Regions from separate parts of the Pelagibius sp. genome, predicted to be linked through region 1. Evidence: predicted binding sites of a transcription regulator. Region 1 holds the regulator's gene; the other holds the start of a gene.
What was found. The regulator LexA, encoded in region 1, represses DNA repair genes until DNA is damaged. The targets are predictions, from matches to a motif close to ATGTTCTANTTTGGTTC.
Positions count from the first base shown of each region.

Region 1 (12,105 bases):
TTGGCCCAGTATCTTGATCGCGGTATCGGTTTGACGTTGCTGGGCAGCTTTGTGATCGCTGTTATGGGCGCGTTCACCCTTTCTTTCCGCGGTTCTATTCTTGCCCCCCAGGATGTGCCTGCCATTTTGCTTGCAGGCGCCGCTGCGTCGTTCGTCGCGTCGGGAGAGCTTTCGGGCGAAGAACTCTTCGCCACCATAGCCTGCTTGATCGTTGTGGCCTCGCTGGCGACAGGCGCGGCTGGGTTGTTGATTGGGCAGATGAAGCTGGCCTATATCGCACGCTTTGTGCCCTACACGGTTCTCGCTGGGTTTTTGGCGGCGACGGGCCTTATGCTTTTGATTGGTGGTGTCAATGTGGCTGCGGGTTTGTCGTTTGGAGCGGACGGGGCGGCAGCATTTCTAACGCCGGACAGTCTCTTTAAGTGGGTACCTGCGCTGATAGCGGCGGTGGCGATCGTTGCAGCAACGCGTGTTTTCAGAGGCTACATCACCTTGCCCTTGGCCCTGATAGCCACAGCGGTTGGATACTATGTCCTGTTTTGGGTTTTTGGACTCTCCATGGCTGAGGCACGCGAACGGGGACTCTTGCTTGGACCCTTCCAGGAGGGAGGCTTTCTGCTGGGCGTCAACCCGGCGCTGCTGACCCAAGCTGATTGGGTCACCGTCATGTTGCAAGCGCCGGTAATCCTAACCATCGTCGCAACGGTCATGATTGGAAAGACACTCAACGCCTCAGGGTTGGAACTGGCCTTTCGGAGAGACTTTGATATTAGCCGTGAGGTCAAGGGCGTGGGCATTGCCAATATGGTGAGTGCTTGTGTTGGGGGGCTTCCGGGCTATCACAGCCTGAGCGAATCCATTCTGGCCAACAGGCTCGGTTTGATTGGACCAATTGCGGGGATCAGTAGTGCCTTTGGTTGCGCAGCGGTGCTCTTCTTGGGCGCCGGCATGATGTCTGCCCTGCCTGTCGGCCTTTTCGCGGCAGTGATCGCGTTCCTGGGTCTCGATCTGCTTTACGCATGGCTTTGGGAGGAGCGGCGGCGTCTAAGCGTGCGCGATTACACGATTGTTGTTTTGATCCCCATCGTTGCCGTCTCTTATAGCTTTCTGACAGCCATTGCGATTGGGCTGTTGATGGCATGCGTCTTCTTTGTGATCGCTTACGCCAAACTCGATTTGATCCGTTCAATTAGTAGTCTGGCCGCGAGGCGATCGTGTGTTGAGCGCCCCGACACCGAGCTGCGTGTTTTAGCAGAAGCGGGTCTTCGGGCCCAAATTGTGGAGTTGTCCGGATTTCTCTTCTTTGGATCTGCCAGCGTACTGCGCGAACGGATGCAGGCTGTCATGGACGGTAAGGGCCCGGAGGTTCGCTGGCTGGCTATCGATTTCAGGCATGTGAGCGGCATTGATGTCTCCACGCTGCGGGTCCTGCAACGTTTGGTGTCTGACGGTGCGCAGAATGAAGTGCAGCTTATCCTGTCCGGGCTTGCGCCCTCGGTGGAAGCGGCGTTACGGGAATCGATAGGCACGCGGGAAGTCGGCTTTTTCACTTCGCTCGACGAGGCTCTGGTGCATCTTGAAGATACTCTCCTGGCGCAAAATCAGGCCGATGATCGCGCAGCTGAGGAGAGTATCCGAAACCGCATGGAAGCACTGTTCACGGAGACCACGTTGGATGGATATGCCGAACAGATAAGGCTGGACGCGGGCGCGGTGCTTGTGGAAAGGGGCGCGGCTTGCAATGACATCTACCTGCTGCGTTCGGGTGAGTTGAAGGTTGCGGCGCCGTGTGGCGAAGGACAGACCGCGATTGTTGCAAAGATCCGCCCGGGATTCGTTGTCGGGGAAATGGCCTATTACTCCGGGCGCGGCAGGTCCGCCGACATTGTCGCGGATAAGCCGTCAGAGCTGCTGCGGATCAATATGGATCGCATGGAAGTCTTGGAGAGAGACAAGCCTGAGTTTGCGTCGCTGTTCCACAAGCTGATCGCACGCGATCTGGCGCGCCGTCTCAATCGGACGACAACCCTTCTGCGGGATTTCGGCGTTTGAGGGTCCGGTGAGGCACCGGCTTCGCGACGCGATAAGAAAACGCCCGGGTCAGACCCGGGCGTCTCGTATCTCAATCTCGTTTACGAGCGTAGCCATGAGCCGCTTCAGCGCTTATCGATTGGCACGTAGTCGCGCTTGGTGTGCCCGTTGTAAAGCTGGCGCGGACGGCTGATGCGCTGCTTCGGATCCTCGATCATCTCGCGCCACTGCGCGACCCAGCCGACGGTGCGCGCGAGGGCGAAAAGCACCGTGAACATGGAGGTCGGGAAGCCCATCGCCTTCAGGATGATGCCGGAATAGAAGTCGACATTGGGGAAGAGTTTCTTCTCGGCGAAGTACTCGTCCTCCAGGGCGATGCGCTCCAGCTCCATGGCGACGTCGAGCAGGGGGTCTGTAACGCCCAACTCCGCCAGCACCTCGTGGCAGGACTTCTGCATCACCTTGGCGCGGGGATCGTAGTTCTTGTAGACCCGGTGGCCGAAGCCCATGAGCCGGAAGGGATCGTCGCGGTCCTTGGCCCGCTCGATGAACTCGGGAATGCGGTCTTTGGTGCCAATCTCCTGAAGCATCTGCAGCACGGCTTCGTTGGCGCCGCCATGGGCCGGTCCCCAGAGCGATGCGATGCCCGCGGCAATGCAGGCAAACGGATTGGCGTTGCTCGAGCCCGAGATACGCACCGTCGAAGTGGAGGCGTTCTGCTCGTGGTCGGCATGCAGGATGAAGATACGGTCCATGGCGCGCGCCAGCACCGGACTGATCTTGTATTCCTCGCAGGGGACCGAGAAGATCATGTTGAGAAAGTTCTCGGCGTAGTTCAGGTCGTTGCGCGGATAAACGAAGGGCTGTCCGATCGAGAACTTGTACGCCATGGCGGCAATCGTCGGCATCTTGGCGATCAGGCGGTGGGAAGCGACCATGCGCTGATGCGGATCGCTGATGTCCGTCGAGTCATGGTAGAAAGCCGACATGGCTCCCACAACGCCGACCATGATGGCCATCGGATGGGAATCCCGGCGGAACCCCCGATAGAAGTAGTTCATCTGCTCGTGCAGCATGGTGTGGTAGGTGATCGAGCGTTCGAACTCGGTCTTCTCGTCCGCTTTCGGCAGCTCGCCGTGGAGCAGCAGATAGCAGACGTCCATGAAGTCGCTGTGTTCCGCCAGATCCTCGATCATATAGCCGCGGTGCATCAGGATGCCGACTTCGCCGTCGATATATGTGATCGCCGAATCACAGCTCGCGGTTGAAGTGAAGCCGGGGTCGTAGGTGAAGCAGCCGGTTTCGGCGTAGAGGCGGCTCACGTCAATGGCACGCGGCCCGACCGAACCGCCGAGGATCGGCAGTTCGATGCTTTTTCCTGTCGAATTGTCTGTCAGGGTGACGGTCTGCTTGGTGCTGCTGTTAGGCGTTACATCATTCATTTTACCATCCCCATGACTATCGAAGGAGCTTTCCACTTGGCCGGCAGCATAGAGAAACCGACCCTTTCAATCAATTACCGCGGTGCAGCAAAACACACCGGCGGCGCGATGCTAATATTGGTTTCCCAATGCTTGGTAAACAGGCCGCCAAGCCATTGAAACTACGGAATCTCCCGCCCTTGCGGACAGTTGTTTCCGCCAAACGCCGGGCGATCAGGTCGCCCTGGCCTGATCGGCAACCCTGGCGAGAGCCTCGTCGCGGCCCAGGATATCCATCACCTCGAAGATTCCCGGTGACGAATTCGACCCTGAGAGCGCCGCCCGCAGTGGCTGCGCAGCTTCACCAAGCTTGCAGCCCTCAGCCTCGACAAAGCCTCTTACAGCCGCCTCGATGGCGTCTTCACTCCACGAATCGAGCGTCGAAAGAGCGTCTTGCAGACGGGCAAGACGCGACCGGGCTTCGTCGTTCAGGATCTTCTCGGCCTTGGCATTCAGGGCGAGGGGCCGATCAACGACGTAGAACATAGCATTTTCCGCCAGTTCGACCAAATTCTTTGCCCGGCTGCGGAGACCCTCCATGCCACGTTCCAGCCTGACACGTTGCGTGTCGTCGAGTGGGTGGCCCAGCTTTTCCTCAATGAACGGCAGGACGGCGGCCAGCAATTCGGCCGGATCCGTCTCTCGCATATAGATGCCGTTCAGGTTACCGAGTTTTACAAAGTCGAAACGTGCCGGCGACTTTCCGACGCCATCCAGATCGAACCACTCGACGGCCTGCGCTGTGGAAATGATTTCGTCATCGCCGTGGCCCCAGCCGAGGCGAAGAAGATAGTTGCGCAGCGCGGCGGGCAGATAGCCCATATCGCGATAGGCATCGACTCCCAACGCGCCATGGCGCTTCGACAGCTTGGCGCCGTCGGCGCCGTGGATCAGCGGGATGTGCGCAAAGAGCGGGGCCTGCCAACCAAGCGCTGCATAGAGCTGCGTCTGACGAAAGGCATTGGTCAGGTGATCGTCGCCGCGCACGATGTGGGTGACGCCCATGTCGTGGTCGTCGACGACGACTGAGAGCATGTAAGTCGGTGTGCCGTCGGCGCGCAGCAGGATCATGTCGTCGAGCTGCTCGTTGCCGACTGTCACCGACCCCTGGACGAGGTCGGCGATTTCAGTTTCGCCGGACTGCGGCATCTTCAGGCGCACCACCGGTTTCACACCCTCCGGCGCCTCAGCCGGATCGCGGTCGCGCCAACGCCCGTCGTAGCGCATGGGGCGGCCTTCTGCCCGGGCGGCGGCGCGCATCTCTTCGAGCTCTTCCGGCGAGGCATAGCAGTGGTAGGCCTTGCCGTCGGCGAGGAGCTGGCGGGCGAGGGCAGCGTGATGGTCGGCGCGGGAGAACTGGAAAACGATCTCGTCGTCCCAATCCAGGCCGAGCCACCCCATGCCGTCGAGGATCGCGTCAATGGCTTCCTGGGTCGACCGCTTGCGGTCGGTGTCTTCGATGCGCAGCAGAAACTTGCCGCCGTGATGCTTGGCGAAGAGCCAGTTGAAGAGCGCCGTCCTGGCGCCACCGATGTGGAGGAAGCCCGTGGGGGAGGGCGCAAAACGGGTTACGACGGGGGCTGAGGTGGAAGTCATCTGAGGATACCGCTCCTGAAATCGATGGCGGGGTTTAGCACAGCACCAGCGGCAGTCCAATCGGTCTGAAACTCTCCTTTTGCGTGTTCGTTGGGCGCTCCTATAATCGCCAACCGTTCAGCGCGCCGGGGAAGGAGAGAGGGCTTGGAGCGCAGCGTTGATCCCGATCTTCCTTCCCGTGATGCCCAGGAAAGCTCTGCGCCGTCGCTGCATTCCGCCGGCAGCCGCTTGGCAGGCTGGTTTGCCGCGCGATTCCTCGCGGATCGGGAGCGCTGGCCGCTCTGGTTGCCGGTCTGCTTCGGTCTGGGGATCGCCCTCTATTTTGGCCTCCCGGCGGAACCCCCGCTCTGGCTCGGCGGCGCCTGCTCTCTTGCATCTCTCGTGGTCTTCATCCTGCTCGGACGCCGCTTCAAGGCGCGGTTTGCCGGTCTGGCGCTGCTCGTTTTTTGTCTCGGCTTTGCTGCTGCGCAGTTGCGCAGCGCCTGGGTCGAGGCGCCGGTTCTCGACGGGCGCTGGGGACCGGCCGCCCTGACTGCGGAGGTGTTGGCCGTGGAGCAGCGCGAGCGCGGCTGGCGGTTTCTGCTGCGCCCCCTTGTCATGGAAGGCTTAGAGCCCTCGGCGCTGCCCGCCAAGGTGAGGGTCACGGCCCTGCGGGTGGAGGGGGCGCCAAGGCCTGGAGACAGCGTCACCCTGCGCGCCCGGCTAAGGGCGCCCAGTCCGCCGAGCATGCCCGGCGCTTTTGATTTCGCCCGCCAAGCCTATTTTCAGCAACTCGGCGGTATCGGCTTTGCTCTCGGGCCGCTGCGGACGCTGCCGGAGCCCGGCCGCGAGGTTGGCAGCCGCAGTCTCACCGACCGCTGGTCCCTGTTCTGGGCCGAGGCCCGGCAGGCCATCGCTGGTCGGATCGCTGCCCTGTTGCCGGGGCAAAGTGGCGCCGTGGCCGTTGCCTTGGTCACCGGTCAACGCGGCGGTCTTGCCGAGGCGACGCGCGAGGACATGCGCGGGGCCGGTCTTGCCCATCTCCTGGCGATCTCCGGTCTGCATATGGGCCTTGTCGCCGGCCTGCTGTTCTTCAGCCTGCGGGCGGGCCTCGCGCTCATCCCCGATCTCGCCCTTTATCGGCCGATAAAGAAATGGGCGGCTGTTGGCGCCGGTCTGGGAGCCTTCATCTATCTCTGTCTGGTCGGCGGTACCATTCCGGCCCAGCGCGCCTTTCTGATGCTCTCCATCGTTCTGCTGGCGGTTCTTCTGGATCGCCGGGCGATTTCACTGCGGCTGGTGGCGCTGGCCGCGCTGGTGGTTTTGCTGCTTGCGCCCGAAAGTCTGGTCTCGGCGAGTTTTCAGATGTCTTTCGCGGCGGTCATTGCCCTTGTCAGTTTCTACGAGGCCTGGCAGCGCCGGGACTATCGAGAAACGGCAGTCGAGCGGACGGCGCTGCGGCGGCTCGGTCTCTATGTCCTAGGCGTCGCCGTCACCTCCCTTATCGCCATTCTGGCAACCAGTGCTTTTGCCGCCTTTCACTTTCAACGCCTGGCGCTTTTCGGGCTGCTGGCCAATCTGCTGGCCGTGCCGCTGACGGCCTTCGTGATCATGCCGGCAGCGGTTATCGGCATGCTGCTCATGCCCTTTGGCTTCGAAGCCATAGGCTTCGTGCCGATGGGGTGGGGGATTGATCTGCTGCTGATTCTGGCCGAAGCCGTGGCCGGGCTTCCGGCGGCCCATGTTCAGGTGCCGCCGATGCCGCTTTGGGGGCTCGCGGCCGTGGTCCTCGGCGGCCTCTGGCTCTGTCTCTGGCAGAGCCGTTGGCGGGTCTGGGGTCTCGCGGTCATGCTGCTCGGCGCGGTCTCGCCTGCGGCTTTTGCGCCTGCGGACCTGCTGGTCAGCGGGGATGGGCGTCAGGTGGCTCTGCGCGACCTGGAGGGCCGGCTTTGGGTCCCCGACCAGCGCGCCGGACGCTTCACACTCGACACCTGGCGCCGCGGCAACTATGCCCCGCAAATCGAAACCTGGCCGCACAATGGAACGGCTGCCGGAGATCTGTTGAGATGCGATCCGCTGGGGTGCCTCTATGCGGGGGCCCACGGAAAAGCCGCCGTTCTGCGCAACCCGTTGGGCGCTGCGGATGACTGTGCAGCGGTGGATGTCATGGTGAGCCTGGAGCCGCTGCGCCGGCACTCCTGTAGCGGCCCGGCCCTGGTTATCGACCGCTTTGACCTTTGGCGCCACGGCGCCCATGCCATCTGGTTGACGCCACAGGGACCCCGCGCCGCAACCGTGCGCGACGAACAGGGCAGGCGGCCCTGGTCGCCCTACCTCGGACGGCCGCGGTGAGACGGTTCTTGTTTCCCGGATTTAGTAGCGGCGCAGCAGTCCGACCAGACGGCCCTGGATGGTGACCCGCTCCGGCGGGAAGAGACGCGTTTCATAGGCCTGGTTGGCCGGTTCCAGGGCGATCGCGCCGCCCTTGCGCCTGAGACGCTTCAGGGTCGCTTCCTCGTTGTCGATCAGAGCCACGACGATGGAGCCGTTTTCCGCCGTGTCGCCGCGCTCGATGAGCACCGTGTCGCCATCCAGAATGCCGGCGTCGACCATCGAGTCCCCGTCGACCTCCAGCGCGTAGTGTTCGCCGCTGCCGATCATCGCGGAGGGCACATCCACATGGTTGGAATAGTCTCTCAGGGCTTCGATGGGCGTACCCGCTGCGATCCGCCCGTAGAGCGGCAACTGCATGGCTTCGGAATCGTTGGCCGCCTGGGCGCCGGGCAGCGACCCGGTGAAGTTGCCCTGGATGACCTTCGGTGCGAAACCCGGATTGATGCCGCTCAGCGGTGCCGGTTCTTCACCCTTCGACCCCAGATCGTCGGGCAGCCGCATGACTTCAACGGCCCGGGCGCGGTGGGGCAGGCGCTTGATAAAGCCGCGTTCTTCGAGGCCGGTGATGAGCCGGTGGATACCGGACTTCGATTTCAGCGCAAGAGCGTCCTTCATCTCGTCGAAAGACGGCGAAACGCCATGGCGCTGAAGGTGGCCATGAATAAATGTGAGAAGTTCGTGCTGCTTTTTCGTGAGCATCTGCTGACTGGACCCCCAGGGTATCGACGGCGGCGGTTCGGATGACACAAGATATGGAACAAAACCAAAACCTAGGCACATGTTCTAGTTTGGTTCTTATTTCCCGTCAAGGAATTTGTCCACAGTGCTACCTATGGGATGGCAATCATCATCCAGGGTTGCAATGGGGAAGGAGATCCTGGCCGGCTTCAGAGGCCTGCTGCGAGGTCCCGCAGTTCCAGAACCGACACGGCAGTGCCCTTCTGTGCCGCTTCGGCGTGTGGTGGCCGGAGGATAAGGCCATCGGCGGCGGCCAGCATCGCCAGCATCGACGAATCCTGGCGGCCATAGGGCGTCGCAGTCTTCCGCCCGCCCGCGTCCAGAGACACCCGGGCCCGCAGATAGTCCTGACGCCGGTCGTTGGCCGGCAGATCGGCGCCCAGGATCATCGGCGTCAGCGGGTGTGCCGGGCCGTTCAGACCGCGCATGCGGTTCAAGGCGGGGCGGGCGAAGAGCAGGGCGCAGACCAGGGCCGAAACCGGATTGCCGGGCAGGCCCAGCATGGGCGTTTCGCCGAGGCGCCCGAACATCAGCGGTTTGCCCGGCCGCATGGCGATCTTCCAGAAGTCCAGTTCCAGGCCCTGTCGCTCAAGCGTGCTCTGCACGAGGTCGTGCTCGCCGACCGAGGCGCCGCCTGCGGTCAGCAGCAGGTCCGCGCCCCTGGCCCCTGCCGCCAGGGCGCCGAGCTGCTCGCTGCGGTCCGGCGCGATGCCCAGTTGGATCGGCTCGCCGCCACAGGCACGCACGAAGGCGGCCAGCGCCGGCCCGTTGGAACTGAGGATCTGGCTGGGGCCGAGCGGATCGCCGGGCATCACCACCTCATCGCCGGTGGCCAGGATCGCGACCCGCGGCCGCCGGTGCACCTGAACCCAGGGGTGGTTCATCGCGGCGATCAGCCCGATATCGCGGGCGGTCAGCAGGCGCCCGGCGACGGGCCCGGAGTCGCCTTCTGCGAAATCAAGGCCCGCCGGTCGCACGTAGTGTCCGACGGGGCTGCTTTCCTTCACCGTCACCTGGCTGTCCGAAGCCTCGGTATCCTCCTGAATGACGATGGCATCGGCACCCTCCGGCAAGGGTGCGCCGGTGAAGATGCGCACGGCCTCGCCCGCGCCGACACGGCCATCGAAAAGACCGCCGGCCGGCACTCTGCCGATAACCCTGAGGTCGGCGGGCACGGCCGCCACGTCCTCGGCCCGCACCGCATAGCCGTCCATGGCCGAGACGGCATGGGGCGGCTGTGTGACCCGGGCGGTGATGTCCTTGGCCAGGACCCGCCCGAAGGCTTCGCTGAGCGCGACCGTCTCACTGGGCAGAGCCGTGAAGTGATCCAGTATCCGGGTGAGCGCCTCTTCAACTGATATCATCAAGGAGCCTCATAGAGGCCGGATTTACCGCCTTCTTTGCGAAGCAGGCGAATATCGCTGATCTGCATGCCCCGGTCGGCCGCCTTGCACATGTCATAGACCGTCAGGGCGGCGACGCTGACTGCCGTCAGGGCCTCCATCTCGACCCCGGTGCGGCCCTTCAGTTTGCAGCGGGCGGTGATGTCGACGGCCGAGCGCGCTTCGTCGAGCGTCAACTCCAGGCTCACCGAGGTAAGGGCAAGCGGGTGGCAGAGGGGGATCAGGTCCGGCGTCTTCTTGGCCCCCATGATGCCGGCGAGGCGCGCCACGGAAAGCACGTCGCCCTTTTTCACGCCGCCGTCGCGGATAAGCGCCAGGGTTTCAGGCTGCATGATCACCGAACCTTTGGCGACGGCAATACGCTCGCTGATGTCCTTATCGGAGACATCGACCATTACCGCCTTACCCTCGGCATCGAAATGGGTGAAACCAGCCATGTTACTTACCCTCAGGCGCTGCCGCTGGCGGCTTCGCGCGGCGCATTGTCATGGGCTTGGACAAGCGCCCGGGTGGCCGCCGTCACATCGCTTTGGCGCATCAGCGACTCGCCGATCAGAAAGGCGCGGGCGCCGACCGCGGCCATGCGCGCCAGGTCGGCCGGTTCGTAAAGCCCGCTCTCCGACACCAGCAGGCGCCCTTCCGGCAGGCTTGCGGCCAGAGCTTCCGTGGTCGCGAGGTCGACGCTGAGGGTCTTCAGATTGCGGTTGTTGATACCGATCAGCGGCGAGCGCAGCCTCAGGGCGCGCTCCAGTTCCGCACCGTCATGCACCTCGATCAGAACGTCCATGCCAAGGTCCAGGGCCATCGTCTCCAGTTCTTCGGCCTGCGCATCGTCGAGGGCGGCCATGATCAGCAGGATACAATCCGCACCCAGGGCACGGGACTCGACGATCTGATAGGGGTCCAGCATGAAGTCCTTGCGCAGGCAGGGCAGAGGAACGGCCGCCCTGGCCGCGACCAGGAATTCGTCCGCACCCTGGAAGTATGGAACGTCGGTCAGCACCGAAAGACAGGCCGCGCCGCCGGCCAGATAAGCCTCGGCAAGGCGCGGGGGGTCGAAGTCGGCGCGGATCAGCCCTTTGCTGGGCGAGGCCTTCTTGATCTCGCAGATGAGGGCCCGCCCGCCTATTGCGGTCTTTGCATCCAGCGCCGCCTTGAAGCCGCGCGGCGCGGAGGCAGCCCCGGCGCGCGCCTGCAACTCGGCGAGACTCGTCCGCTGTTTTGCGGCGGCGATGTGCTCCAGCTTGTCGGCGCAGATGCGTTGTAGAACATCACTCATCGGCCGGTACCTCTTCGTTGGTGATCCGCACCAGACCCTCCAGCACCTCCCGGGCCTTCCCGGAATCGATCGCTTCGGCGGCTAGTACGGCCCCTTCTTTCAGATCCGCCGCCTTATCGGCGATAATCAGCGCCGCGGCACTGCCCAGCACGACGATGTCGCGATAGGGCCCCGGTTCTCCCGACAGAAGGCCGCGCAGCTTCTCGGCGTTATGATCCCGGTCGCCACCCACCAATTGATCGAGTGTGGCCGTCGGCAGACCGGCTTCCGCGGGGGTCACCTCAAAGGTCGTTACCTTGCCGTCCTTCAACTCCGCCACCTGGGTCGGCCCCAGGGTCGAGACTTCGTCGAGCCCGCCTGCGCCGTGGATGACCCAGGCTTTCTCATGGCCCAGATCGCGCAGCACCTCGGCCAGGGGAACGATCCATTCCGGTGCGAAGACACCGATCATCTGGCGCCGCACCTTGGCGGGATTGGAGAGCGGCCCGAGCAGATTGAAGAGCGTGCGGGTGCCGAGTTCGACGCGGGTCGGCCCAACGTGGCGCACGGCGGCGTGGTGGCGCTGGGCCATCAGGAAACAGGTGCCGACCTCGTGCAGCGCGCGTTCCACCAGCGTCAGGTCGGCGTCGATGTTCACGCCCAGGGCTTCGAGGACGTCGCTCGCACCGCTTTTGGACGAAGCCGCCCGGTTGCCGTGCTTGGCGACCGGCACCCCGCAGGCGGCCACGACGAACTGGCTCGCGGTCGAGATGTTGTAGGTGCCGCTGCCGTCGCCGCCGGTACCGCAGATGTCGATTGCCCCTTCCGGCCGCCCGATCGTCGTCATCTTGGCGCGCATCACCGTCGCCGCGCCGGTGATTTCCTCGACCGTTTCACCGCGGACCCTGAGGGCCATGAGAAAGCCGCCCATCTGGGAAGGCGTGGCGTCGCCCGACATCATGATATCGAAAGCCTGTTCGGCTTCGCCCCGGCTCAGGCTCTCGCCCTTGGCCGCCTTGCCGATGAGGTCTTTCAGGTTTCTCGCCGCGCCGTTCATGCCCGCATCCCGTCTCTATCGCCCGGCTTAAGCCGCGACGGCCTGGTCGGCGAGGCTGAGGAAGTTGCGCAGCAGGGCGTGCCCCTCTTCGGAGGCGATGCTCTCCGGATGAAACTGCACGCCGTGGAGGGGCAGTTCGCGATGCTGCAGGCCCATGATCACGCCATC
Region 1 covers NZ_OZ252224.1:2,237,426-2,249,530, forward strand. Annotated here, with positions in the region: gene ACP146_RS10715 (SulP family inorganic anion transporter) at 1-2,052, shown strand, start outside; gene ACP146_RS10720 (citrate synthase) at 2,157-3,473, opposite strand; gene gltX (glutamate--tRNA ligase) at 3,687-5,108, opposite strand; gene ACP146_RS10730 (ComEC/Rec2 family competence protein) at 5,253-7,439, shown strand; gene lexA (transcriptional repressor LexA) at 7,461-8,180, opposite strand; gene glp (gephyrin-like molybdotransferase Glp) at 8,369-9,583, opposite strand; gene moaC (cyclic pyranopterin monophosphate synthase MoaC) at 9,583-10,059, opposite strand; gene trpC (indole-3-glycerol phosphate synthase TrpC) at 10,071-10,901, opposite strand; gene trpD (anthranilate phosphoribosyltransferase) at 10,894-11,937, opposite strand; gene ACP146_RS10760 (anthranilate synthase component II) at 11,965-12,105, opposite strand, start outside.

Region 2 (12,105 bases), 920 kb from region 1:
CCCGGCCGCTTCGGGCCGTCGTTGCCCGCCTTGGGAGCCTCGCTAGTGCTGGAACTGCTGTGCTTTGCCCTGGGGGGGCTCGCAGGGGCGCTGGCGGGTGCCGCCGCGGCCCGCTACTGGTTTCAGCGCCACAGCCTCTGCCGGGCGGTCTTTGCCGCGGTCCCGAAGCCCTGGCAGGTGGTCTCCGGAAAGGGCCGCATCCTGCTCGCCAACCCGGCCCTGGAGGCTTTCTTCGCCGGTGATGCACGGTCGATCCCCGAGATGTTGGCGGAACAGGTTCAGGGAGATGTGGAGGCTTCCGGACAGCTCCGCCAACTCGCCGAGCAGGCTCGCGAGGGAGTTGCCGGTTCGGTTGAGATCCGCGTGCCTTCGGGCAGCGCCATCGCCACCGCTGGCGGCCGTGCGCCGGCTGAGGGATATGACTGGCGCTTTGTTGCCGCCTATCCCCTGGCCGATCATCCCGGCTGTGTCTATTGGGTGGTCGACGACATTACTCCGCGCCGCCAGATGGAGCAGATCATGCGCGAGGAGCAGGAGCGCTTCGTCGATCTGTTGGAGAACGCGCCCGTCGGCTTTTACTCCTGCGACGCGGAAGGACGCTTTCTCTTTGCCAACCATACGCTCTGCGAGTGGCTCGGGCTGGCCCAGAACGATCTCGAGCAGGGCCGGACCAGACTGCATGACGTTGTGCAGGATGCCCTGCCCGAGGGGACCTGCGCTTTCGACCCCTTCGGCGATCAGGAAAGGTCTCAGGGCGAGGTGCGCTTGAAGGGCGCCAAGGGTGAGGGTTTTCGGGCGTCGATCCGCCAGGACGTCGTCCTGGATGAGATTGGCGCGGTGGCGCGCACCCGCTCCGTGGTTCGTGACCTATCCCGCGAGGCCGCTATGGCAACGGCCTTGGAGGAGTCGGAACAGCGTTTCGAACAGCTCTTTGCCAAGGCGCCGGCGGGCATTCTGCTGATCGACCCGAAGGGGATGGTTCAGGAGTGTAACGAGGCATTCAGCCGGCTGATCGGCAAGCCCGCGCAAGAGGTTCGCGCGGTTTCGGTCTTCGACCTTTTGTCGCAAGACGATGTCGCGCCGCTGCGTCAGGTTCTGCAGCCCGGTGACAGCGGCGTCGAGGCCGGCCCCGCCGCCCCGCTTGAAGCCAAACTGGCGGGCGGGGAGGGGCAGGTCTGCACGCTCTACGTCAATCGCACCCAGGGGGCGGACGGATCCCTTGCCGGCTTTGTGGTGCATTTCATCGACAGTACCGAGCAGAAGAACCTGGAGCAGCAATTCGCCCAGTCCCAGAAGATGCAGGCGGTGGGCCAACTGGCGGGCGGCATTGCCCATGACTTCAACAACCTGCTGACCGCGATGATCGGCTTTTCCGACCTGCTGCTGCTGCGCCACCGGCCCGGCGACCAGTCTTTTGCGGATATCATGCAGGTCAAGCAGAACGCCAACCGGGCCGCCAACCTGGTGCGCCAGCTCCTGGCCTTCTCGCGACAGCAGACACTGCAGCCGCGCCTGCTCAACATCACCGATATTCTGGCCGAACTTTCACATCTTCTGCGCCGCCTGATCGGTGAGAACATCGAGCTGAAGATGAATCACGGCCGCGATCTGGGCATGATCAAAGCCGATCAGGGCCAACTGGAGCAGGTGATCATCAACCTGGCCGTGAACGCCCGCGACGCAATGCAGGGCGGTGGCGTGCTGACCATCCGCACCGCCAGTGTGCAGGTGGAAAAGGAACGCAAGTCCAAGGACGAGACGATGCCGCCGGGCAGCTACGCCTTGATCGAGGTGGAAGACAACGGCAGTGGCATCCCCGCGGACATTCTGGACCGGATCTTCGATCCCTTCTTTTCCACCAAAGAGGTGGGGGCGGGCACCGGGCTGGGGCTTTCGACGGTCTATGGCATCGTCAAGCAGACCGGCGGCTATGTTTTCGTTGAGAGCAACCTGGATCACGGCACGGTGTTTTCCATCTTTCTGCCGCAGGCGGCCGAAGAGGACGTGGTCGAGAGCATCGCCGATGCCGAGGCCCAGGACCGGCGTGACCTCACCGGCGCCGGCACGCTGATGCTGGTCGAGGACGAGGACGCAGTCCGCGCCTTCAGCGCCCGGGCGCTGCGCAACAAGGGCTACAATGTCCTGGAAGCGAACTCCGGCGAGACGGCGTTGGAGATGCTCAACGGCGAGCAGGAGCCGATCGACCTGCTGGTCACCGACGTGGTGATGCCGCGCCTGGACGGGCCCAGCCTGGTGAAAGAGGTGCGCGCGCAGCGTCCGGATCTGAAGGTGATCTTCATATCAGGCTATGCCGAAGACAGCTTCCGCAAGCGTCTGGACGAGGACGCCGGCATTCACTTCCTGCCCAAACCCTTCAGCCTCAAGCAGCTCGCCGGCAAGGTGAAGGAAGTTCTCGGCGAATAGTGCCCGCGCGAAAGCGCTGGCTGGGGACGCACCGAGCGCTTTGCCTTCGTCGCTAAGGCGCCTGTTCCAGGGCGATACCGATATCTAGAAATTTAGGCATATTTGTCCTAAGATTTTCGGAATGTTCTCATTTTGATCCTGTTTCCGCTTGGCAAAAAAGAACAAAGTTGGTACACAATGGCGCATTGCAGTTGCCCGAACCCTATGTGATAAGGATCAAAATCATGGTGAACAGCGCTTTGCGGGTGGTGGAGACAGGCTCGGTGGATAAGAAAAAAGCCTTGGATTCAGCGCTCGGCCAGATTGAGCGGGCCTTCGGTAAGGGTTCGATCATGCGGCTGGGCGAGAACGATGTCGTGGAAACCGAGGTGGTTTCGACGGGATCGCTGGGCCTCGATATCGGTTTGGGCATCGGCGGCCTGCCGCGCGGCCGGGTTGTCGAGATTTATGGGCCGGAGAGCTCCGGCAAAACCACCCTAGCGCTGCATGTGGTGGCCGAAGCGCAGAAAACCGGCGGGACCTGCGCTTTTATCGATGCAGAGCATGCGATGGATCCGGTCTACGCCGCGAAACTCGGTGTGAACGTCGAGGAACTGCTGGTGTCTCAGCCGGACGCCGGCGAGCAGGCGCTGGAGATTGCCGACACCCTCGTGCGTTCCGGCGCGGTCGACGTTCTCGTCGTCGACTCGGTGGCGGCTTTGGTGCCCCGGGCCGAGTTGGAAGGCGACATGGGCGATTCGCTCCCAGGGCTGCAGGCGCGGCTGATGAGCCAGGCTTTGCGCAAACTGACCAGCTCGATTTCCAAGTCTCAGACCCTGGTAATCTTCATCAACCAGATCCGTATGAAGATCGGCGTTATGTTCGGCAACCCGGAGACCACCACCGGCGGCCATGCGCTGAAGTTCTATTCCTCCGTGCGTCTTGATATCCGGCGCATTGGGGCGATCAAGGACAAGGATCTGGTGGTCGGCAACCAGACGAGGGTCAAGGTGGTGAAGAACAAGATGGCGCCGCCGTTTCGGGTCGTGGAGTTCGACATTACCTACGGTGAGGGAATCTCCAAGACCGGGGAGCTTCTCGACCTTGGCGTCCAGGCCGGTATCGTCGATAAGGCCGGCGCCTGGTTTTCCTGTCAGGGACAGCGTATCGGCCAGGGCCGGGAGAACGCCAAGACCTTCCTGAAAGAGAATCCGGAGATTGCGGCCCAGATTGAGCACAAGGTTCGCGAGAATGCCGGTCTCGTTTCCGCCGCGATGCTGGAAGGCGTTCCGGAGAGTGGCGATGGGGAAGCCGGCGAGGAGGGCGCAGCCTCTTCCTGAAGCCCGGGCCCAAGAGAGTACGCGGACCCAGACAAACAAAAAGCGGGCCCTTCTTGAGGGGCCCGCTTTCGCGTTTCGTCCTTTGTTTGACCGGTTCTGCTATTTGATCCGGGCAAAGCCTGCGGTAAAGCCGCTGAGCGAGAAGGGCATGTTGATGGTTTCGTTCTCACCCGACCGGACCGTGGTGGCGCCCTGGTTTCCTGCCTTGAAGGCGTTCACGATGGTGTCGTTCATCTCCACAAACGCCTGGCAACCGTCGCGCCGGCAAAACTGAAACGGCACCGTCGATACCGGCCGTCCGTCAACGCCGATCTGTACACCACGAGACAAAGGGATACCGAGGGGCATGGCGATCACGGCCCCTGCCGTACTCCGGTTGTTGCCGAAGTAGCCGATGGTGATTTTCAGGATCGGCTGGCCGGAGTTCGGCTCCAGGAACTGCTGGGTGATGAAGCAGGCCTCCGGTTGGGTCCCGGCGGTTGCGGCGTTGGGGACGGTGCAGACCAGGTCCCAATCGCCGATCTTCTCGCCGGTCGGCTGCAGCGTCGGCCGGGGATTGACGACCGGAGCCTGGTTGGGTGCCTGGTTCTGGGCCAGGCTCTCCGTCGGGCTGCCCGCCAGAGCCGCCAGAATGCCGAGGGCGAAAAGAAAGCCGAGATTTCCCCCGCGCGCGGGCGGGGTCTGGTGGGTGGTCTCGCTACGGTCGCCCATGTCGCGGCCTTTGGTGCTGTCGTTTGAAGCTGCTGCTTGCAATGCCATAAGGGGAGCCTGTCTCCTGCAGATCGAATGCGCCGACGCGGTCTTTGGCCGGCAAAGTTCCCCTTCACATAGTCGGAAGGGGGGGAAAATGCCAGGGCAAAGCCTGGGTCGAGGCTCCGGGCCCAGGCCTCCGGACCCGATTCGACGCCCTGGCTTTCGGTGGACAGGCCCGGAGGGGCGCGCTACAACCCCCTGCTTCGGAACGGCGGCAAGGCTTGCGCCCGACGCTTTCTGGAACAATTCCAACTTGAGGCGCAAGCCGCTGGCCAATAAATATAGATCATGACAACTGGCAACGAAATTCGGACCGCGTTTCTGGACTACTTCGGGCGCAATGGGCACGAGATCGTCGACTCGTCCTCGCTGGTTCCCCACAACGATCCGACGCTGCTTTTCACCGCGGCAGGGATGGTGCAGTTCAAGAACGTTTTCACCGGTAACGAGACCCGTCCCTACAACCGGGCGGTCACCTCCCAGAAGTGCCTGCGGGCCGGCGGTAAGCACAACGACCTTGAAAACGTCGGGTACACCTCGCGTCACCACACCTTCTTCGAGATGTTGGGGAACTTTTCCTTCGGCGACTATTTCAAGGATCTGGCTATTGAACTGGCCTGGAACCTGGTGACGAAGGAGTTCGGTCTGCCGCCGGGGAAGCTGCTGGTCACGGTCTATTCCGAAGACGACGATGCGGCAGCGCTTTGGAAGAAGATCGCCGGGCTGCCGGACGAACGCATCATCCGCATTTCGACCTCCGACAATTTCTGGGCCATGGGCGATACCGGTCCCTGCGGCCCCTGTTCCGAGATCTTTTTCGATCACGGCGATCATATCCCCGGCGGGCCGCCGGGCAGTCCCGACGAAGACGGCGACCGCTTCGTCGAGATCTGGAACCTCGTCTTCATGCAGTACGAGCAGATCGATGCGGCGACCCGCAACGATCTGCCGAAGCCCTCCATCGACACCGGCATGGGGCTGGAGCGAATTGCCGCCGTCCTGCAGGGCAAGCACGACAACTACGACACAGACTTGCTGCGCGCGATCATCGAGGCTTCGGCGGAGCATTCCGGCCAGGCCGCCGATGGCGAGCATGCCGTCTCGCATCGGGTGATCGCCGACCACCTGCGGGCCAGCGCCTTCCTGATCGCCGACGGCGTGCTGCCGTCGAACGAGGGGCGCGGCTATGTTCTGCGGCGTATCATGCGCCGCGGGATGCGCCATGCCCACAAGCTGGGCTGCAAGGACCCCTTGGTCTGGCGTCTCGTGCCCTCCTTGGTATCGATGATGGGGGTGGCCTTTCCGGAACTCACCCGGGCCGACGCGCTGATCACCGAGACCCTGAAGCTGGAGGAAACCCGCTTCAAGGACACCCTGGACCGCGGCCTGAAGTTGCTGGAGGAAGAGACCGACAAACTGGGCGGCAGCGAGGCTCTTGCCGGAGAGGTCGCCTTCAAACTCTACGACACCTACGGTTTTCCGCTGGACTTGACCCAGGACATCCTGCGCGGCCAGGGCCGTAGCGTCGATACCGAGGGTTTCGATGTAGCGATGGAGCGTCAGCGCGCCGCGGCCCGCAAGGCCTGGGCCGGTTCCGGCGACGCGGCCACCGAAACCCTGTGGTTCGAGCTGCGTGACCGCCTGGGGGCGACGGAGTTTCTGGGCTACGGCACCGAGACGGCGGAAGGGCAGATCACCGCTCTGCTGGTCGACGGCGCGGAGGTATCCGAGGTTTCGGCCGGTCAGGACGTCCAACTGCTGGTGAACCAGACGCCGTTCTACGGCGAATCCGGCGGTCAGGAAGGGGACAAAGGCGCGATCTTCAGTGCCGAGGGCGGCGAACTTCAGGTTGGGGATACGCAGAAGAAGCTCGGCGACCTCTACGTTCACCAAGGCAAGATGGCGCACGGCACCCTTAAGGTCGGCGATGCGGTCGAACTGAGGGTCGACGGCCGCCGCCGCACGGCGCTGCGCGCCCATCACTCCGCCACTCATCTTTTGAACGAGGCTCTGCGGCGGCGTCTGGGCGAGCATGTGACCCAGAAAGGCTCCCTGGTCGCGGAGGATCGCCTGCGTTTCGATATCAGCCATCCCAAGCCGCTGACGGCGGAAGACATAGCGGTGGTCGAGGCCGAGGTGAACCGCCGGATCCGCGCCAACGCGGCAGTGGAGACCCGCTTCATGACGCCCGATGAGGCCATTGAAGAGGGCGCGCTGGCGCTCTTCGGCGAAAAGTACGGCGACGAGGTGCGGGTGCTTTCCATGGGCGGCGAAGATCCGGTGAAGGGCGGACGGCAGTTCTCGACCGAGCTCTGCGGCGGCACCCACGTCAGGCGTACCGGCGACATCGGTTTCTTCAAGATCACCGGGGAGGCTGCGCTGGCCTCCGGCGTGCGCCGTATCGAGGCGGTGGCCGGCGAGGCGGCGGGCGGTCATGTGGCTCAGCAGGGCAGCGCCCTGACCGAGGCTGCCGCGTTGATGAAAACGACGCCGGAGGATCTGCCCGACCGTATCGCCGCCCTGCTGGAAGAGCGCAAACGTCTTGACCGCGAAGTCGGCGATCTGCGGCGCAAACTGGCGACCGGCGGCAGCGGCGCGGCCTCCGACGATACCCGCGAAGTTGCGGGCCTGAAGTTCGCGGCCCGGGTTCTGGAGGACATTCCGCCGCGCGAGCTGAAACCGATGGCGGATGATCTGAAAAAGCAGATCGGCAGCGGCGTGGTCGTCCTGGTGGCGGTCAACGAGGGCAAGGCCTCCTTGGTGGTGGGCGTCACCGAAGACGCAACCGGCAAGGCTTCGGCGCTCGATCTGGTAAAGGTCGGCTCGCAGGCGCTGGGCGGCAAGGGTGGCGGCGGGCGGCCTGACATGGCCCAGGCCGGCGGCCCGGACGGCGCTTCGGCGGCAAAGGCCGTGTCGGCCATTGAGGCGGCGCTCGCCGCCGGTTAGGGGTCAGGGCGAAGCGGCTGGTTAGTCGCGTGCTTTGCCCGTCTCGGGCGCATCGGCAGCATTGCTGACGACATGAACTTCCCGCTGCGGGAAGGGAATGCTGAATCCGTTTTCATCGAGTTCGAGCTTCACTGTCTTGGTGAGGTCGAACAGCAGATCCCAATAGTCGTCCTTGCCGCACCAGCAGCGCAGGTTCAAAACGACCGCACTGTCGGCCAGGTCCGTTACCAGCACCTGTGGGGCCGGATCGTCTTTGATCCTGATGTCGCGCTGCAAGATGCCGAGCAGCAGCGCCTGCGCTTTGGCCACATCGTCGTCGTAGCTGATGCCGACCTGCAGATCCAGACGCCGGGTGGGCAGGCGGCTGTAGTTTACGATGGCCGCATTCCAAAGCCGGGCGTTCGGCACCGAACGGTATAGGCCGTCGAAAGTGGTCAACTGGGTGACGAAAAGGCCGATCTCCTCGACGGTTCCGGCCAGACCCTCGGCATCGATGTAGTCGCCGACCTGGAACGGCCGCAGGAACAGGAGCATCATGCCGGCGGCGATGTTCTGGAGCGTTCCCTGCAGGGCCAGGCCCACCGCAATGCCGGCGGCGCCCAGAATGGCGATGATGCTGGTCGTCTGTACGCCGAACTGCGCCAGTACCGCGACGACCACCAGGATCAGGATGACGTAGCGCACGATGCTGGCAATCACCGGGCGCAGGGTGCGATCCATCCTCGGGGTGCGGTCGAGCAGCCGCAGCACGGCGCGCCGGGCCCAGCCCGCAAACAGCCAGCCGAGGCTGAGGATGACGATGCCGGCGACCAGGTCCACGCCATAGCCGATCAGCAGGTCGCCCAGCCTCTCCAACTGCTCCAACTGTGTACCGCTCAGTTCCATAGCCGGGAACGTCGATGTCTTGGGACAAGGCCGGGCCGCTGTTGCGATGAACAGAGCCCGCAGCCTTGCCGGTCGGCTAGTCGACGTCGGCGGCGATCCGCAGCGTGATGATCTTGTCGGGATCACGCACGGTGCCGCTCTGGTCGCTGCGCGGCGCCTTTTTGATCATGTCGACGAACTCCATCCCCTCGATCACGCGGCCCCAGACCGTGTACTGCTTGTCCAGAAAACGGGCGGGGGCAAAGGTGATGAAGAACTGGCTGTTGGCGCTGTTGGGGCTCTGCGAGCGGGCCATGCCGACGACACCGCGCTCGAAGGGCTCGGCGGAGAACTCGGCGGGCAGGTCGGGCAGGTCGGAGCCGCCGCGCCCGGTGCCTGTGGGATCACCGGTCTGCGCCATGAAGCCCTCCATCACCCGGTGGAAGACGATGCCGTCGTAGAAGCCGTCGCGGGTCAGCTTCTTGATCTGCTCGACGTGCTGGGGGGCGAGGTCGGGCAGCATCTCAATGCGGACGATACCGTCCTTCAACTCCATGACCAGGACGTTCTCCGGGTCCGGGGCGGCTGCTGCCTCATCGATGGAAGTGGTCATAACGAGAAATCCGATTGCGAGAAGTGAGAGGAGTGTCTTCACGGGGAGCGCTCCAGAAGTTTACCGGGCCCAGAATTCTGCGGGGCGGGTGGGCTTAACCCATGGCCTTTTGCAGGTTTTCGTCCAGCTTGTCCATGAATTCGTCGGTGGTCAGCCACTTCTGATCCGGGGCGATCAGCAAGGCCAGGTCCTTTGTCATGAAGCCGGATTCGACCGTGTCGATGCAGACCTTTTCCAGATCGCCGGCGAATTTCACCACATCCGGCGTCTCGTCGAAGACGCCGCGGAAATGCAGGCCGCGGGTCCAGGCAAAGATCGAGGCGATGGGATTGGTCGAGGTCGGCTTGCCTTGCTGATGCAGGCGATAGTGACGGGTCACCGTGCCGTGGGCGGCCTCGGCCTCGATGGTCTTGCCGTCCGGGGTCATCAGCACAGAGGTCATGAGGCCGAGTGATCCGAAGCCCTGAGCCACGGTGTCCGACTGCACGTCGCCGTCGTAGTTCTTGCAGGCCCAAACGTAGCCGCCGGACCATTTCATGGCGGCGGCCACCATATCGTCGATCAGGCGGTGCTCATAGTGGATGCCCTTGGCGTCGAAGGCCTCCTTGAACTCCTTGTCGAAGGTCTCCTGAAAGATGTCCTTGAAGCGCCCGTCATAGACCTTGAGGATGGTGTTCTTGGTGGAGAGATAGACCGGCCAGCCGAGGTTCAGGCCGTAGTTCAGGCAGGCACGGGCGAAACCGCGGATCGACTCATCCAGGTTGTACATGCCCATGGCGACGCCGGACTCGGGGAAGTCGAAGATGTCATAGGTGGTGGCCTCGCCGCCGCCTTCGGGCTGGAACGTCATGGTCAGCTTGCCCGGTCCGGGAACCTTGAAGTCGGTCGCCCGGTACTGGTCGCCGAAGGCATGGCGGCCGATGACGACCGGCTGGGTCCATCCGGGCACCAGCCGCGGCACGTTCTTCATGATGATGGGCTGACGAAAGATCGTGCCGCCGACGATGTTGCGGATCGTGCCGTTGGGCGAGCGCCACATTTTCTTGAGGCCGAACTCTTCCACGCGGGCCTCGTCCGGCGTGATGGTGGCGCATTTCACACCGACACGGTGCTCTTTGATGGCATTGGCCGAATCGATGGTGATCTGGTCGTTCGTCTCGTCGCGCTTCTCGACCGAGAGGTCGTAGTATTTCAAATCGACGTCGAGATAGGGAAGGATCAGCTTTTCCTTGATCTTCTCCCAGATGATCCGTGTCATCTCGTCGCCGTCGAGTTCGACAATCGGGTTTTTGACCTTGATTTTGCCCATCTGAATTCTCCGGAAGTACTGATCTGGGATTTTCTGGCCCGGGAGGCGCCGCTGATCGGCCGGGCCGTCGATTTGCGCCGCAACATAGCAGGCCAGCCGGGCGGTGCAAGAGAGGGGGAGCCGGTCTGCGGCGCGGCCGGTCCCGGGCTCTTGCGCCCGCTGCAGCTTACATCTGCTCGATCTTGTCGGGGATCGCCGGCCGGGGCGCGCTTGCGGCTGCCGTCAACACATCCTCCACCCGGTCGACGACCTGATAAAGCCCCGCGGTCGGACCGCGCAGGTAGCCTTCGGCGATCTGGTGATCAATCAGGCGTAGCAGCGGGTCCCAGAAGCCGTCGATGTTGGCCAGCAGGATCGGCTTGTCATGCAGCTTCAACTGGCGCCAGGTGATGATCTCGAAGGTCTCGTCCAGGGTGCCGAGACCGCCCGGCAGGGCGCAGAAGGCATCTGAGCGCTCCGCCATCATCTGTTTCCGGCTGTGCATGGAGTCGACGACGATGTACTCGCTGGCGCTGCGCAGGCCGACTTCCAGCACCTCCAGGTGCTCAGGAATGATACCGATGACCTTGCCGCCGGCCTCAAGTGCGCCCTCCGCTACTGCGCCCATCAGGCCGACACGGCCGCCGCCGAAGACAATGTCCACGGCATTCTGTGCAGCGAGCTGACCAAGCTTCCGGGCCGCGGCGAGATGGCTTTCGCGGACCTGGCCGGAAGAGCCGCAGTACACGCAGAGCGCATTCAGATTCGTCATCACAAACTCGTTACTGTGAGGGGGCGAGGCAGGGCGCGATTGAAATTGATTGGCGATAGGCTACTGTAATTCGGCGTCATCTTAACGCGGTCACCTTTAGCACAAGTCCGGCGGTCAGTCGCCATAGAAGGTCGCTTGGGGGATCGTCTGCGCCGCTCGCAAGACGCTTTAAGAATGCCCGTCAGTTCTGGGAACCCGTCAGTTCTGGGAACAGGGCACAAACAAGCTAAGGAGCAGATCAAATGCTGAGAAAGACGATCTTTGCAGCAGCCGGCAGTCTGGCGATTGCCGCAGGGGGCTTGCTGGTTTCTGACAATCTGGTTCAGCCCGCGCAGGCGGATGGCCACGGAGCGCAGGTGGCAGCCGTGAAAGAACGCCAAGAGGCGATGAAGGCGGTCGGTGGCAACATGAAGATCATCGCCGAATTCGTAAAAGACTCCAAAGGAACAGCCGCTGAAGCTTCGGCCGCTGCGACCAAGATCGGCGAGATTGCCACTGCAATCCCCGATGTCTTCAAGGTCGAGGCGACTTTGGAGGAGATGGACAAAGTCGGTAAGAACCGCTCAAAGGCGAACATCTGGTCGGACTGGGACGGGTTCCTGGCGCGCGGCAAGGTGCTGGAAGAGGAGGCGGCAAAGCTGTCCGCTGTCCTTAACAGCGGTGACGCCGGTGCGATCCAGGCGCAGTTCGCCAACTTCGGCAAAGAAGGCTGCGGCGGTTGCCACAAAACCTACCGCGGCCCGAAGGTCGACGGATAAACGCGACCGACTTCCGGATCGCGGATGAACCGGTGGCGGGTGCGGCTATTGCGCCCGCCACCTTTTTCTTGTCCGCGTCCTGTGAAAAACTGGAGCGCCTGACTTAGACGTGGGGGATCCCATGCCCGGTACTCAGCTACGCGGACTGCTTGCGACCATTTTCCTCGCGCTGTTGTGCGCCTTCAGCGTCGCCTCGATCGCCTTTGGCCAGGAGAGCCAGGCGAACGGGGATGACCCCGGCACGAGTGAAGCCGTACAGCGCGGCGCCTATGTCCTGCGCGCCGCCGGCTGCTATGGCTGCCACACGGACGAGAAGGGTGGCGGTGCGCCTCTGGCCGGCGGACGTGCGCTGAAAACGCCCTTCGGCA
Region 2 covers NZ_OZ252224.1:3,157,715-3,169,819, reverse strand. Annotated here, with positions in the region: gene ACP146_RS15060 (PAS domain S-box protein) at 46-2,424, shown strand; gene recA (recombinase RecA) at 2,649-3,743, shown strand; gene ACP146_RS15050 (invasion associated locus B family protein) at 3,843-4,502, opposite strand; gene alaS (alanine--tRNA ligase) at 4,785-7,442, shown strand; gene ACP146_RS15040 (mechanosensitive ion channel family protein) at 7,464-8,327, opposite strand; gene ACP146_RS15035 (peptidylprolyl isomerase) at 8,404-8,919, opposite strand; gene ACP146_RS15030 (NADP-dependent isocitrate dehydrogenase) at 9,014-10,228, opposite strand; gene ACP146_RS15025 (TIGR00730 family Rossman fold protein) at 10,395-10,979, opposite strand; gene ACP146_RS15020 (c-type cytochrome) at 11,222-11,737, shown strand; gene ACP146_RS15015 (c-type cytochrome) at 11,859-12,105, shown strand, end outside.
Region 2: a site for LexA is predicted at 2,546-2,562, ahead of recA (recombinase RecA). Genes of this name have one in related genera too.